One region of the Shewanella sp. 2_MG-2023 genome, then DNA from elsewhere that is predicted to be linked to it. Evidence: predicted binding sites of a transcription regulator. Region 1 holds the regulator's gene; each other region holds the start of a gene.
The links. The regulator LexA, encoded in region 1, represses DNA repair genes until DNA is damaged. The targets are predictions, from matches to a motif close to TACTGTATNNNNATACAGTA.
Positions count from the first base shown of each region.

Region 2: the regulator LexA is predicted to act here: its motif matches at 2,278-2,297, upstream of Q4600_RS10545 (YebG family protein).
Region 3: the regulator LexA is predicted to act here: its motif matches at 2,378-2,397, upstream of recN (DNA repair protein RecN).

Region 1 is NZ_JAUOSO010000010.1:12,699-16,993, reverse strand. It holds gene coxB (cytochrome c oxidase subunit II) at 1-353, opposite strand, end outside; gene Q4600_RS11275 (cell division inhibitor SulA) at 796-1,302, opposite strand; gene lexA (transcriptional repressor LexA) at 1,299-1,916, opposite strand; gene plsB (glycerol-3-phosphate 1-O-acyltransferase PlsB) at 2,335-4,295, shown strand, end outside.
Region 2 is NZ_JAUOSO010000009.1:35,647-39,941, reverse strand. It holds gene Q4600_RS10560 (MlaD family protein) at 1-748, opposite strand, end outside; gene Q4600_RS10555 (paraquat-inducible protein A) at 735-1,388, opposite strand; gene Q4600_RS10550 (paraquat-inducible protein A) at 1,450-2,079, opposite strand; gene Q4600_RS10545 (YebG family protein) at 2,309-2,599, shown strand; gene Q4600_RS10540 (GAF domain-containing protein) at 2,620-3,078, shown strand; gene proQ (RNA chaperone ProQ) at 3,348-3,983, shown strand; gene prc (carboxy terminal-processing peptidase) at 4,006-4,295, shown strand, end outside.
Region 3 is NZ_JAUOSO010000003.1:27,077-31,371, reverse strand. It holds gene thiL (thiamine-phosphate kinase) at 1-23, shown strand, start outside; gene Q4600_RS04095 (phosphatidylglycerophosphatase A) at 23-514, shown strand; gene recN (DNA repair protein RecN) at 667-2,325, opposite strand; gene Q4600_RS04085 (AEC family transporter) at 2,464-3,429, opposite strand; gene Q4600_RS04080 (YjaG family protein) at 3,775-4,295, opposite strand, start outside.

The DNA.
Region 1 (4,295 bases):
GTTAAATCTGCATCGCTAGGATCTTCCATAGCAATCAGAGTTTTAGTGGCAGGAATTGCCATACCAATAAGGATGATAAATGGCACGATTGTCCATGCTATTTCGACCTTGGTACTGTCATGAAAATCAGCCGGCACTGCGCCTTTTGATTTTCTGTGGTAGATCATTGAGTAAATCATGATCCCAAAGACCACAACACCGATAGCACAACAGATATATAGAATAATCATGTGGAGGTCATAAACCTTGCCACTGATTTCTGTTACGCCTTGCGTCATGTTAAGCGGCATATCAGCCGCCGCAAGCGGTACTGCAAATAGCAGCACCATTAATCCATACAACAATCGCTTCACAAGACCACTCCTCTGCCAATTGCGATTTGCAATAACAACAAGGAAAAGTCACACAGTAATACTCTGCTCTATGCAAACTTCTCTATTCCCGAAAAAGTTTGATCACTTCAAAGTACACGGTGGCTGCGAGTATCAATACTCGATTATTCTATTGGTTTATGGTGGCCACACTTGTACCTAATACTGAACTTTTCAATTCTTAAATTGACGCTTTTTATTCAAGGCTTTCTATACCGCATGGTACCAGCACAATCTTTACAGCGTTTTGTAGCTTTTTATCATTTTATAAACTCAAGAGTGACAGCAAATTGTTACTCTCTTGTTAACTACATTACTTGGAGATTAAATATTGATCAAGATCACTTTATCATCTAATTTGCTGAAAAAAGGCGCAAAAAAAAGCCCTTCACATAAATGAAGGGCTTTTTAAAGAGAGATTTGTTTAGTGAAAAGCAGATAAATTTAAGCTTGTTGGTGTTACAGAAGTATTGGCACCCATATGTTCATCATGTAAGTGAGTATTTACATCTTCAATGATGACACCTTGTGCTAATGCGCTTTTAGCAACCAATTGAATGCGTCGATTATCACGCGCATCTAGTGGTGTAGTCCAAGTAATAACGGCACTGGAAGTACCACTTGTTAGTGCTTTTTCCATCGCCCAAAGCGTTTCTACTTCATCTTTAGTGTGAACAAGTAAAACACGATCCATGCGAACGTTAGCGTTAGCCAATATTTGTTTATAGCCAATATGCGGAGGATTAATCAGTACAATCCAACGACCTTGCTGGCTTAAAATGGCCAAATGGCTGCACAACTGGGTTAACTCAGTTAAGCCTTGGTTGGCACTTTGCTTAGTTTCAATGCCTTGTTTAACTGGCGCAGTTGTTGATGTCATATCGACCCATAAGCCTGGATGACGTGGTGCATTACCTAATAATGTGTTCATAACCAACCTCCATTTCGGATAACGCCAACTGCAAGCCCTTCAATTGTCAGGCTCTGGCATGTTAAATCTACTTTAATCGGCGAATATTGTTCATTTTCTGCGTGCAGATAAACAACGTTGCCTTTCTTTTCAAAACGTTTAACTGTGACGTCATCATCTACGCGAGCGACGACCACTTGACCATTTTTAGCTTGCTGCATTTTGTGAACAGCTAATAGGTCACCTTCAATAATGCCAATGTCTTTCATACTGTCGCCACGAACTCGTAGTAAGAAATTAGCATTTGGTTTGAACATTTCAGGATCAACTTGGAAGTATTGTTCAACATGTTCCAGCGCAAGAATAGGTTCACCTGCTGCAACTTGTCCGATAAGAGGGAGGCCTTCTTCAACTTCCTCTTCTTCCTGAATCATGCGGATTCCGCGTGAAGTACCAGGAATAATTTCGATACAGCCTTTCTTCGCCAGCGCCTTTAAATGTTCTTCGGCAGCGTTAGCACTTTTAAAGCCTAATCTAGTGGCAATTTCTGCACGAGTCGGTGGCATACCTGTCTCAGCAATATTACATTTAATTAGTTCTAGAATTTCAGCTTGTCGTGGCGTTAAAGGTCTCATATTGATTCCTGTTTTTTTATACAGTGACTGTCATTATATACAGTATCTTTGGTCGCGCAAGTATTAACCAATGAAATTTATGCTATCTGCTGGTTTATTGTTGTTTTTATTATCTGACATTGTATTTTAGTTGTTGTAAATCATTATCTTAGTTGTTTTTGGTTATGTATGTTTTTTATTGGCACTAATTTTAATATTAGTACTTAACAGAGAGATTTTAGGTCGATACAGTATATTTATACAGTACTGTTGATGCATTTCGTCCAGCATAAATCAGCGTTGGAATTGCTTAATTATTTTCAGCTAATGGTCTTCATATTGCTGCTCAATTGTTAAATACAGATAAGCAGGTTAGTGAATCCCATCTAGATTCTGGTATCCTATGCGCAATAAATCGTTGTAGATAATGCGAATACTCATGCTAAAACCAGATTCTATCATTGCTAAATCGTTGCGTTGGATTCAGAAATTAATGGTACACAGTGTTGTTGTGCCTGAAGATCCGTTCGCTGACTTAAATCTAGATCCAGAAAAGCCAGTGGTCTATGTCATGAAGACAGAGTCGCTGAGTGACATTGCTGCTTTGCATGAAATGTCGGCTAAGTTTGGCTTACCAAGTCCTTATGAAAGACTGGATGTTGATGGTTTAAATACCCCAAGAATTGTCTGTGTTGAAGGACGAAAGCCGCTGTTTGGCAAGCGCCACAGTGGTGAGAAATTTGTCGCCAATTTCACCAAACTACTCGAATTACATCAAAAGAATAAAGAGTTAGATATTCAGTTGGTGCCTGTTAGTCTTTATTGGGGACGTATTCCTGGTAAGGAAGATGACACCATGACCGCTGCCGTGTTTGAGCGCGAAAACCCGACTTGGCTGCGTAAGTGGTTAATGATCCTGTTTTTAGGTCGCCATAACTTTATTCAATTCTCTAATGCAATGTCATTACGTTACATGGCTGATGAGCATGGTACGGATGTCAGTATTGCCCATAAACTCATCCGCGTGGCACGAGTCCATTTCAGACGTCAACGTAAAGTGATGACAGGACCGCAACTGCCAAACCGCCAAGCGATGTTCAACTCGTTACTTAAGTCAGAATCTATTACTAAAGCGATTCAAGAAGAAGCGGCGAATAAAAAGATATCTGAAGAAAAAGCGCGCGAAAAAGCCATTGAATACCTCGATGAAATTGCCGCTGATTATTCTGATAACTTGATCCGCATTGCTGAGCGCTTTTTAACTTGGTTATGGAATAAGTTATACAGTGGTATCAGTATTAAAAGCGCCGAAAAAGTCAGAAAGCTACACCATGACGGCCATGAAATTGTCTATGTGCCATGTCATCGTAGCCATATGGATTACTTATTACTGTCTTACATCCTTTATTATCAAGGCATGGTACCACCGCACATTGCTGCCGGAATTAACTTAAACTTTTGGCCTGCGGGGCCAATGTTCCGTCGTGGTGGTGCGTTCTTTATTCGTCGTAGTTTCAACGGCAATAAATTATATACCGCCGTATTCAGAGAATATTTAGATCAATTATTTGCCAAAGGTTATTCAGTTGAGTACTTCACTGAAGGTGGTCGCTCACGTACAGGTCGTTTACTAGCGCCAAAAACGGGCATGCTAGCGATGACTGTGAACAGTGTTTTGCGTGGTATCGAGCGTCCAGTGACATTGGTGCCTGTGTATTTGGGTTACGATCACGTGATGGAAGTGTCGACTTACCATAAAGAGTTAAGCGGTAAGAAGAAGCAAAAAGAATCGGTGTGGCAGGTATTTGGTGCATTACGTAAGTTAGGTAATTTTGGTCAAGGTTATGTCAATTTTGGCGAACCCATTAACGTACAACAATTCTTGAACCAACAAGCGCCAGACTGGCGTGAAGAAATTGCTCAAGATCCTGAGCAAAAACCGACTTGGTTAACGCCTGCGGTTAACACACTTGCCAATAAAGTGATGACCAATATCAACAGTGCTGCGGCGGCGAGTTCAGTGACGTTAACCAGTATGGTGTTGTTGGCTGCAGAGCAAAATGCGTTAGAGCGCAGTGAGCTTGAAAGCCAGTTAGGCTTATACCTGAAGTTATTGAAAGATGTGCCGTACACCGGCTATACCTCGGTTGCAGAAGGGACGCCAAGTGAGTTGATTGAGCAATGTTTATCGCTGAAAAAGTTTACTTCAACTAGTGATCAATTAGGTGAGATTATTGCGATTGAAGAGCATGCGGTGATTGCGATGAGTTATTATCGCAATAACATTATTCACTTGATGGCAGTGCCTTCATTAATTGCCAGTTGCTTAGTGCAATATGAAGAACATAATCGTGAAAATATTCATAAAATCGTCAATGACTTTTACCCATTACTTAAAGC
Region 2 (4,295 bases), on a different contig from region 1:
AGTTAAAACTAATCCCGCCAGCGAGCAATGACGCTAAACTTTCAGTATTTACTTTTATACCAGAAAGTGAGGCATCAATTTTAAGTCCTGACACATTCCAAAATTGCGAATTCTGGTTAACAAGGTGAGCATACTGCTGCTCAATAAACGTGCTAATGATAATAGTGTCACTGTCTATCAAACGATAATTAACGACTTTACCGACAGGTACTTGGCGGTAAAACACTAAAGAGCCTACATCTAATGAACCTAAAGTTGGGGTCGTTAGCTTAACAACGATACCTTCTTCTTCATTGGGGATCATTGACGGGGCTTCAGTGGATGCAATGAACTCAGATGTTGAACTACCATCACCCGGTTCAATCGCAATATAATTTCCTGAAAATAGGGTATCTAACCCTTCAATTCCCGTAATACTGGCTTTTGGCGTAACCAGCCAAAAAAGGGTGTTCTTATTTAGGAAAGGATCAGAGCGATAATCCATCACAATTTTGACATTTACCCCTGATAAGTCCTTATCAAGGCTGATGTCAGTGACTTTACCAACAGTTAATCCTTGGTATTTTACTAAGGTTTTACCAACATCAATACCAATGGCACTGGGGAAATGAACTTGTATTTCAATTCCTGACTCTTTGATACTTTTCACTCCAAGCCAAGCTCCCAGTACGAGAGCCACAATTGGCAGTAACCAAATTGGAGAGAAGAGTTTCTTTTTAACGACTTTTGGTGATTCAATTCGTGTCATTGTTTTTTTCCAAGCGATCCCAAAGTAAACGTGTATCAAGTACCTTTGCAGCTAACTGGGTCAATAAAATGACCAGCGCGAAGGCTGTTGCTGCAGGTGCAGGTTTTGCATCAAGAAGTTGTCCCATATTCACTACTGCCACTGTTAAAGCAATAACGAATAAATCAAGCATAGACCATCGACCAATCCACTCAATAATATGAAATCCCACCATGAGCTTCTTTTTTGAAACGGGCAGATTAAAACTGATTGCTGACAAATATATCGCCAAGCCTACAATCTTTAACCATGGCACTAAAATACTGGCGGTAAAGACGATAATCGCGATTGGGATCATGTCTGAATGAACCAAATGTACAATGCCAGTAAAAATCGTGTCGTAGGTCACTTTGCCTTGGTTAGTTAGCATTGTGATTGGGTAAATATTAGCGGGTATTAATAATATGGCGGCGGTAATTAGTAATGCCCAGCTTTGTTGTAGGCTTTGATAATTGCGCGGCTGAATTTTAGAATGGCAACGGCTACAATGCCCTTGGTCGATAGGGTTAATATTGCGACATGTACCGCAAAGCGTCATGCCAATATCTTTACCTTGTTGGCCAAGATTGGATTTGTTAGTGGCGTTATCTTCTTGCAACATCTTTGTCTCAGTACTTGTAGACTCAGTACACGTTGACGCTTGAGTCGTTGAGTGTGAAGTATTATTCGTCATGAACCATTCTCCACATATGTTCTAAGTTATATTCTCGCTGTAAGAACAGGATAACCAAAAATAACATCCCAAAACAAAAAGTGCCCATGCCTAAATAGATATCTGAAAAGTCAGATAAATTGAATGCTGCGACTAAAAAAGAAATGACATAGATTTCTAACATTGTTAATTGAGAAAGTACGCCATGGTTTTTCAGCAATTTACGATATGTTTGTTGCCAAAAAGCAGAATGAAGTCGGCGCTTTACAATGATAATTTGCAGCAATATCGACAATATAAGTAATCCTGGAGCGACGACCGCTGCAGCGATAACGGCGACAGCAACAATCCAGTAACCCTGAACCCAAACAGCAAATGCACTTTCATAAACTGTGGTTGCTCGAATACTGCCTAAAAAATGTATTTCAAGCACGGGAAGAAAATTAGCAGGGATATAAAACAGAATGGCTGCAATACATAGAGCAAGCATGCCATTTAAAGAGCAATATGGCACATCATACAGTGCCGTATGACAACGTGGACATAATGCACGAACATTAGAGGGCAAAGCACGGCGCTGCACAGCTAAATCACAAGAGCGGCACAATATAATAGTGTCTTGATCTAAATTTTTGGGCATATAAAAGCTAAAACCATCCATTTAGTAAATATGAGCAGCGAAACAATGATCCAAGTTGAGACATATTATAGCCACTTATTGTGACTAATTATGACCACTATCTGAGTTTATTCATCATGATTCGAGTTACAATGAAATGAGATAATACCAGAATAATCAGAATACTTGCATCAGAAGTTAGTTCTATGACACTCTATGCACTGTATATAAAAACAGTAGGAGGTTAATCATGGCGGTAATTACAAAGTTTGTCGTGGTCAGAGAAGGGGTGGAAAAGATGACGTTCACATCTAAAAAAGAAGCCGATGCCTATGACAAAATGCTCGATATTGCGGATAACTTAGTTCCTTTTATTACTAGCGCTGAGTTAAAAATTGACGAAAATAGTGTAGAGAAACTTGCTTTTTATCTTGCATCTAATAAAGATGAACTCGCAAATCTACTCAAAGGCGTCGTAAAAGCTAAGCCTGCAGTTAAACCTGCAGCCAAAAAAGCACCCAAAAAAGCGGCAGCAGAATAAAAGAATAGTTAGGAAGTAAAATGAAAGCTGAAATGTATGACACCTTGAACAGACAAGTGTTGGCCTTAATGGAAGGCGAAGACGACTTAATTGCTGGTATGGCAAATTTCTCAGCCTTATTAAATGACAATTTGGATGATATCAATTGGGTTGGCTTTTATATTAAGCGCAACGACCAATTAGTGTTAGGACCATTTCAAGGAAAAGTTGCTTGTACACGCATTGTGATTGGCAAAGGTGTATGTGGCACAGCTGCAGCCTTAGATGAAACTCAACTTGTTGAAGATGTCCACCAATTTGAAGGTCATATTGCTTGCGATGCAGCCAGTAATTCGGAAATTGTAGTGCCAGTTCATGACGGGAAAAATGTCATAGCTGTGTTAGATATTGATAGTCCTTCTTTGAATCGTTTTGATAAAGATGATCAAAAAGGCTTAGAAATCTTAGTTAAAAGCTTCGAATCTTGCTTATTTGCTTAATTTGCGAACAAATAAGCTAAATTGCAGGTCGCAATCGCTGACATGGGCTTTATAATACTGAGCTGCACGCATTACTATGTTTAAAATTTATTTACTGTAAATATGCAGGCAAGTAAGTTAATTTGTTAGGGCATGTTTCAATTGCTTTAGCAATCATGTAGGAAATGCTAATTTGAACGTTAAGCAAGACTCTGTTTAACGAAAGATAAACGACTGTAACTAGCTAAGATAGCTATAAACCAGTCCCCTTATATAACGTGGAAGTAAAAATGGAATCAACAGACAAGTTGACCGACACCAACGCAGTTTTAGCGTATTTATATGAAACATTTCCTTTATGCTTTATTGCAGAAGGTGAAACTAAGCCATTAAAAATTGGGTTGTTTCAAGATTTAGCTGAAAGGTTGGCTGATGATTCTAAAGTAAGTAAAACACAACTGCGTGTTGCACTTAGACGTTATACAAGTAGCTGGCGCTACCTTAAAGGTGTTAAAGCCGGCGTTCAACGTATTGATCTTGACGGACAAGACTGTGGCGAACTTGAGCAAGAGCATATCGATCATGCTCAGCAGACTTTAAAAGAAGGTCAAGAAAAAGCCAAGGCTAAGCGTCAAGCACAAGCTGCTAAAGCAAATCCTAAGAAGCCAGCTAAAAAAGCACCTTCTTCAAAAGCAGCTCCTGTTAAGAAAGACCGCCCAGCTAAGCCTAAAAAGCCTGCTGCACCAAAAGTTAATTATGTCCCTGCAAAATTTGACGAGCTTAAACAAAAACAACGTGTTAGTGTCAAGTTAGGACAAAATCCTGTCGCTGGCGTTATCACTGATATCAAGAAAGAAGATGTCCATGTACAGCTTGATTCTGGTTTAGTCGTTAAAGTACGTGCAGAGCATATTTTATTATCGTGATCATTTAAGGAGTAACTTGTTGATGCGAAAACTCACTTTGGCTGCGTCGATTGCCACTTTATTTGTCGGTTTTTCGGCTTGGGCAATTTCACCAACTATTCAAATCAACGAGTTACCTAAACTTGAGCAAGAGCCTCAACACAAGGTTGCGAGTAAGAGGGTAACGAATTTATTCACACGCTCTCATTACCATCGCTTTGAACTTGATGATGCTTTTTCTGAGTTGATTTATGATCGTTATCTGCAACAGCTAGATTTCAGACGTAATGTGCTTACACAAGCAGATGTTGATAGCTTTAAACAATATCAACA
Region 3 (4,295 bases), on a different contig from region 1:
CGAAAAACTTTGAGCATTTTTAATGAAATTTTTATCTACTGATCCGGCAGTATTAAAGCTGTCTTTAAAAAATCCAGTACACTTCTTAGCGCTGGGTTTTGGTAGTGGTCTTGCTGCGAAAGCACCGGGTACATTTGGCACCCTTGCCGCTGTGCCATTGGTTTATTTAATGAGCCACTTAAGTCTGACAGCTTTTATTATTATAACTCTCGTCAGCACGCTGGTGGGCTTTTATATTTGTGATAAAGCTGCAAAAGATATGGGCGTACATGATCATGGCGCCATTGTTTGGGATGAAGTTGCAGGCTTAATGATTACCATGATAGCTGCGCCTGCTGGGCTTATATGGCTTGTCATCGGTTTTGCATTGTTTCGTTTTTTCGATATCCTTAAACCTTGGCCTATCCGTTGGTTAGACGCAAAAGTTCATGGCGGATTTGGGATTATGATTGATGATGTCTTAGCTGGTATCTTTGCTCTAGTTTGTTTGCAGGCGATTTATTATTTCGTATAGAGCCATCTAAACAGCTATTGAAAGCAACGTTACTTTCAGTAAATTAAAATTTCGTTTCAATAAGTAAAACTAGAAAAGCCCACATGAAGTGGGCTTTTTTGTTTGATAAATAAGTGCCGATTGCGGCTTGTTATCGAGCAAGATTGGCTTAATCAGTGTAAAAGCTCTCGCGCATTTGCGAGTGCATTTTCAGTGATAACATCACCCGCCAGTAACCTTGCTAACTCACTGATGCGCTGCTCTTTATCAAGCGGTTTCATTTGAGTCTCAGTGCCACCACTTTTGGTAAACTTGTTCACTAACATATGTTGATGACCATTACCGGCAACTTGCGGTAAATGAGTCACACAGATAACTTGGGTCGATTCCCCCAAACTACGAAGCATTCGACCGACAACCGCTGCTGTCGGGCCAGAAATACCCACATCAACTTCATCGAATATTAATGTTGGGGTTGAAACTTTTCTAGCCGTGATGACCTGAATACCTAAGCCTATTCGAGATAACTCACCACCTGATGCCACTTTAGCAATAGGTTGTAAGGGCTGGCCTGGGTTGGTGGTTACTTGAAATTCTATTTGATCGCTGCCCATTAATGACTGTGACTCAGGATTAAAGTTAACCGCAATATTGAACTTGCCTTTAGGCATATTTAGCTCGTGTATTGACTGAGTTACCAGTTTATTGAGCTCTTTGGCATAACGTTGGCGGCTTTGGCTGAGTTTCTGTGCGTTTTTAATATAAGCGAGTTTACTGTCATCTAATTGTTGCTGAATCTCATCTAGACGGCTTGCATCGCTACTGAGCTCTGATAGTTCAGCTTTTAACTGCCCGTGGTGCTCAGCTAGATATTCGGTCTGCACATGATGCTTGCGAGCCAGTTGCATTGCTTTAGATATTCGCTGCTCAAGAAAGGCAAAATGTTCAGGGTCTAACTCAATTCTACTGAGATAATCCTGCACTTCACTAGTGCTTTCTTGGACTTGTATCAAAGCTTCATTGAGCATTTCTGCAATGTTTTTAAGTGTAGGGTCAAAGCTCTGTAAGCTGTCAGCGACTGTCACAGCGCGGTTAAGCAAAGATTCAATATTATGTTCGTCATCTTCACTGAGCAATTGGAGTGCGCTTTGACAACTTTCAATTAAGTCGGTGCCGTTTGCTAAGCGTTTATGTTCTTGCTCTATTTGTTCAAACTCGCCAGGTATTAAAGCAAACTCATCTAATTCTTCAACTTGATATTGCACCAGTTGTTTTCGAGCAATACGCTCTTGTTGATTCTGTTGTAATTGTTTGAGTTCATTTTCAACATTTTTACAGCGCTGATAACTTTTAGTCACGCTATCAAGCAATAACTTATGATTGGCGTAGCTATCGAGCAGTGTTAGTTGATGTTCACTTTTTAGCATTGCGTGGTGTGCATGTTGCCCATGGATCCCAACAAATAATTGCCCAAGTGTTTTTAACTGCGAAAGTGGTACAGGGTTACCATTAATGTAAGCGCGAGAACGCCCATCGGCACTGATGGTTCGACGTAATATACATTCATCTTCGACATCAAGATCGTTATCTTCAAGCCAGCGTTTGGCAAATGGCACATCATCTATTGTAAAGCGTGCGCTCACTTCAGCTTTGTTGGCACCTGGTCTCACTGTATTGGCATCAGCGCGATTACCTAAACATAAACCTAAGGCGTCTATTGCAATCGATTTACCCGCACCTGTTTCACCTGTAATGCTGGTCATGCCGGCTTTAAAGTCGAGTTCAAGAAAACGTACAATCGCGAAATTATTAATGCTTAATTGGCAAAGCATAATCAATCCTTGTGTGAATAATCATCAAACCACTGTATTTATAAACAGTTTACACTGTTTTTTTATACAGTAAAGTACTGGTTGTTGATTTTTGTTATAAGGATTTTAATCTCCATGTAAACAATAATATAAGCTGGCTCAGTTTATGTTGTGGAGTAACTTCTCAATAATAGGCAGTGTAATAAATGTGGCGATAGTACTGATTAAAATGCATTTAGCACTGGCTAAACCATAGGTTTGATAGCGTTGGGCAAGTAAGTAAACACTCGCTGCAGTAGGAAGCGCCGCCAAAATAACGCCCATGATAAGCAACTCAGTATCAACATTAAAATACCGTAACAAGGCGTATGCGATAATGGGCTGAAATACCAGCTTTAACATATTTAGCACGGTCATTTCGATAGCAATGTGGTGTCTAGTTTCTGAAGACTCTTCGCCGCCATGCATGGCTTTGGCTAACACCATACCGATTGCAAACAGCGCACACGGGCTAGATGTATTACCGATAAGTCGCATCATCACGCTTAGACTATCAGGTATGGGAAGCTTAACAGCGGAGGCTGCAACCCCCAGGGCGCAACCAATAACAATTGGGTTACTGCTGAGCGCATTGAGCATGATAATAATGGGATGACGTTTTTGCTGCTTATTAATGGCCAGCTCCATGCTTACCATCACAAAGGCAAACATGACAATTGATAATAAACTGGCAATCGCAGCTAATGTAATTGCATGGTTGTTTCCTGGATAGAGCATCATCATCAGAGGAATACCGATAAAGGCTGTGTTACCAAAACTGGTATTAAGCCCCCTGATAGCAGCTAATGCAGGTTGCTTCTTATCAGCTGATAACGAGATGACAGCAGTGACAAAATAGGTAACGAGCATTGTAATGCCAAATGATGCAATAAACCCCCATTGCAAAATTTCATCAATGTCTGTTTCGGCTAAGGCAATAAACAGTATTGCAGGGAAGGCAACATAGTAAACATATTCATTAAGGGTAAAGTCAGTATCATGTGGCAAGACTTTAAGCTTTTGTATAATAAAGCCTAAAAGCATGATTCCGAAAACGGCAATAAGAGGGGTAAGAATACTGGGCATCCCTCAATCCTTGTTAATGAGTAAAGTGATAATGATAGGCGCTAGTCGTGAGTGTTTTGCGATTCAAGCATAAAATACTCAATCATAATGTTGTAAATATTAAGGTGAAACTAATCGAGCGCAACCTTCAATAGCTTGTAGGTAATACAAGAAGTTTTGGCTGTAAGTTGAATGAGTCATAGCCTTTAATTTCGATTCTATTAAATGAGTCTACTTGAAATAACGTAAAAGAAAATGCGATTAAGGTCTTACTTTAGATGATAAAAACCTTCAAAGAAGTAAAGGGAGTGTTGCTGGCATCACTCCCACTATTAACTCTGATTAAACAGCGTCACTTTTAGCTATTTACTGAGCGCTAATGCCAATATTTGATACACCAGCATCGACAATTTCTTTGCGTAACTCTTTAATAAATTCAGCAGATATTTTTGGATTAGCTTCAACAATATCCAACAACATCCCTTGAAGCTCTTTCTCTTCTTTCATAACAGGATGATTGAAAACAAACTCTTCGACTACTTCTTCGTTTAGCTCGTCTTGAAGTTCTTCAACACTGATTGCTTCGATATAATTGGCTACAGTGCTTGAAGACAGCTTACTGATGTTAGTAATATCTTCTTCTATTTTACCTTGAATGCCGCCTAGAAGCGTTGTTAATGCCACAGCTGCGTCCATTGCTGGATAGACACCATATGCTTCAAAATCACTTGGCTCAGGCGTGTTGTCTTCAAGACGTTGTAAATGGATATCGTAGTTAAATTTAAACTTTTTATCGTACTGAGATTGCCAAAGCAAATCTAATACAGTGCTGAGCATTTTTGGCTCACCAAACTCACATACTTCAGAAAAAAGTTGGTAGTTTGGCA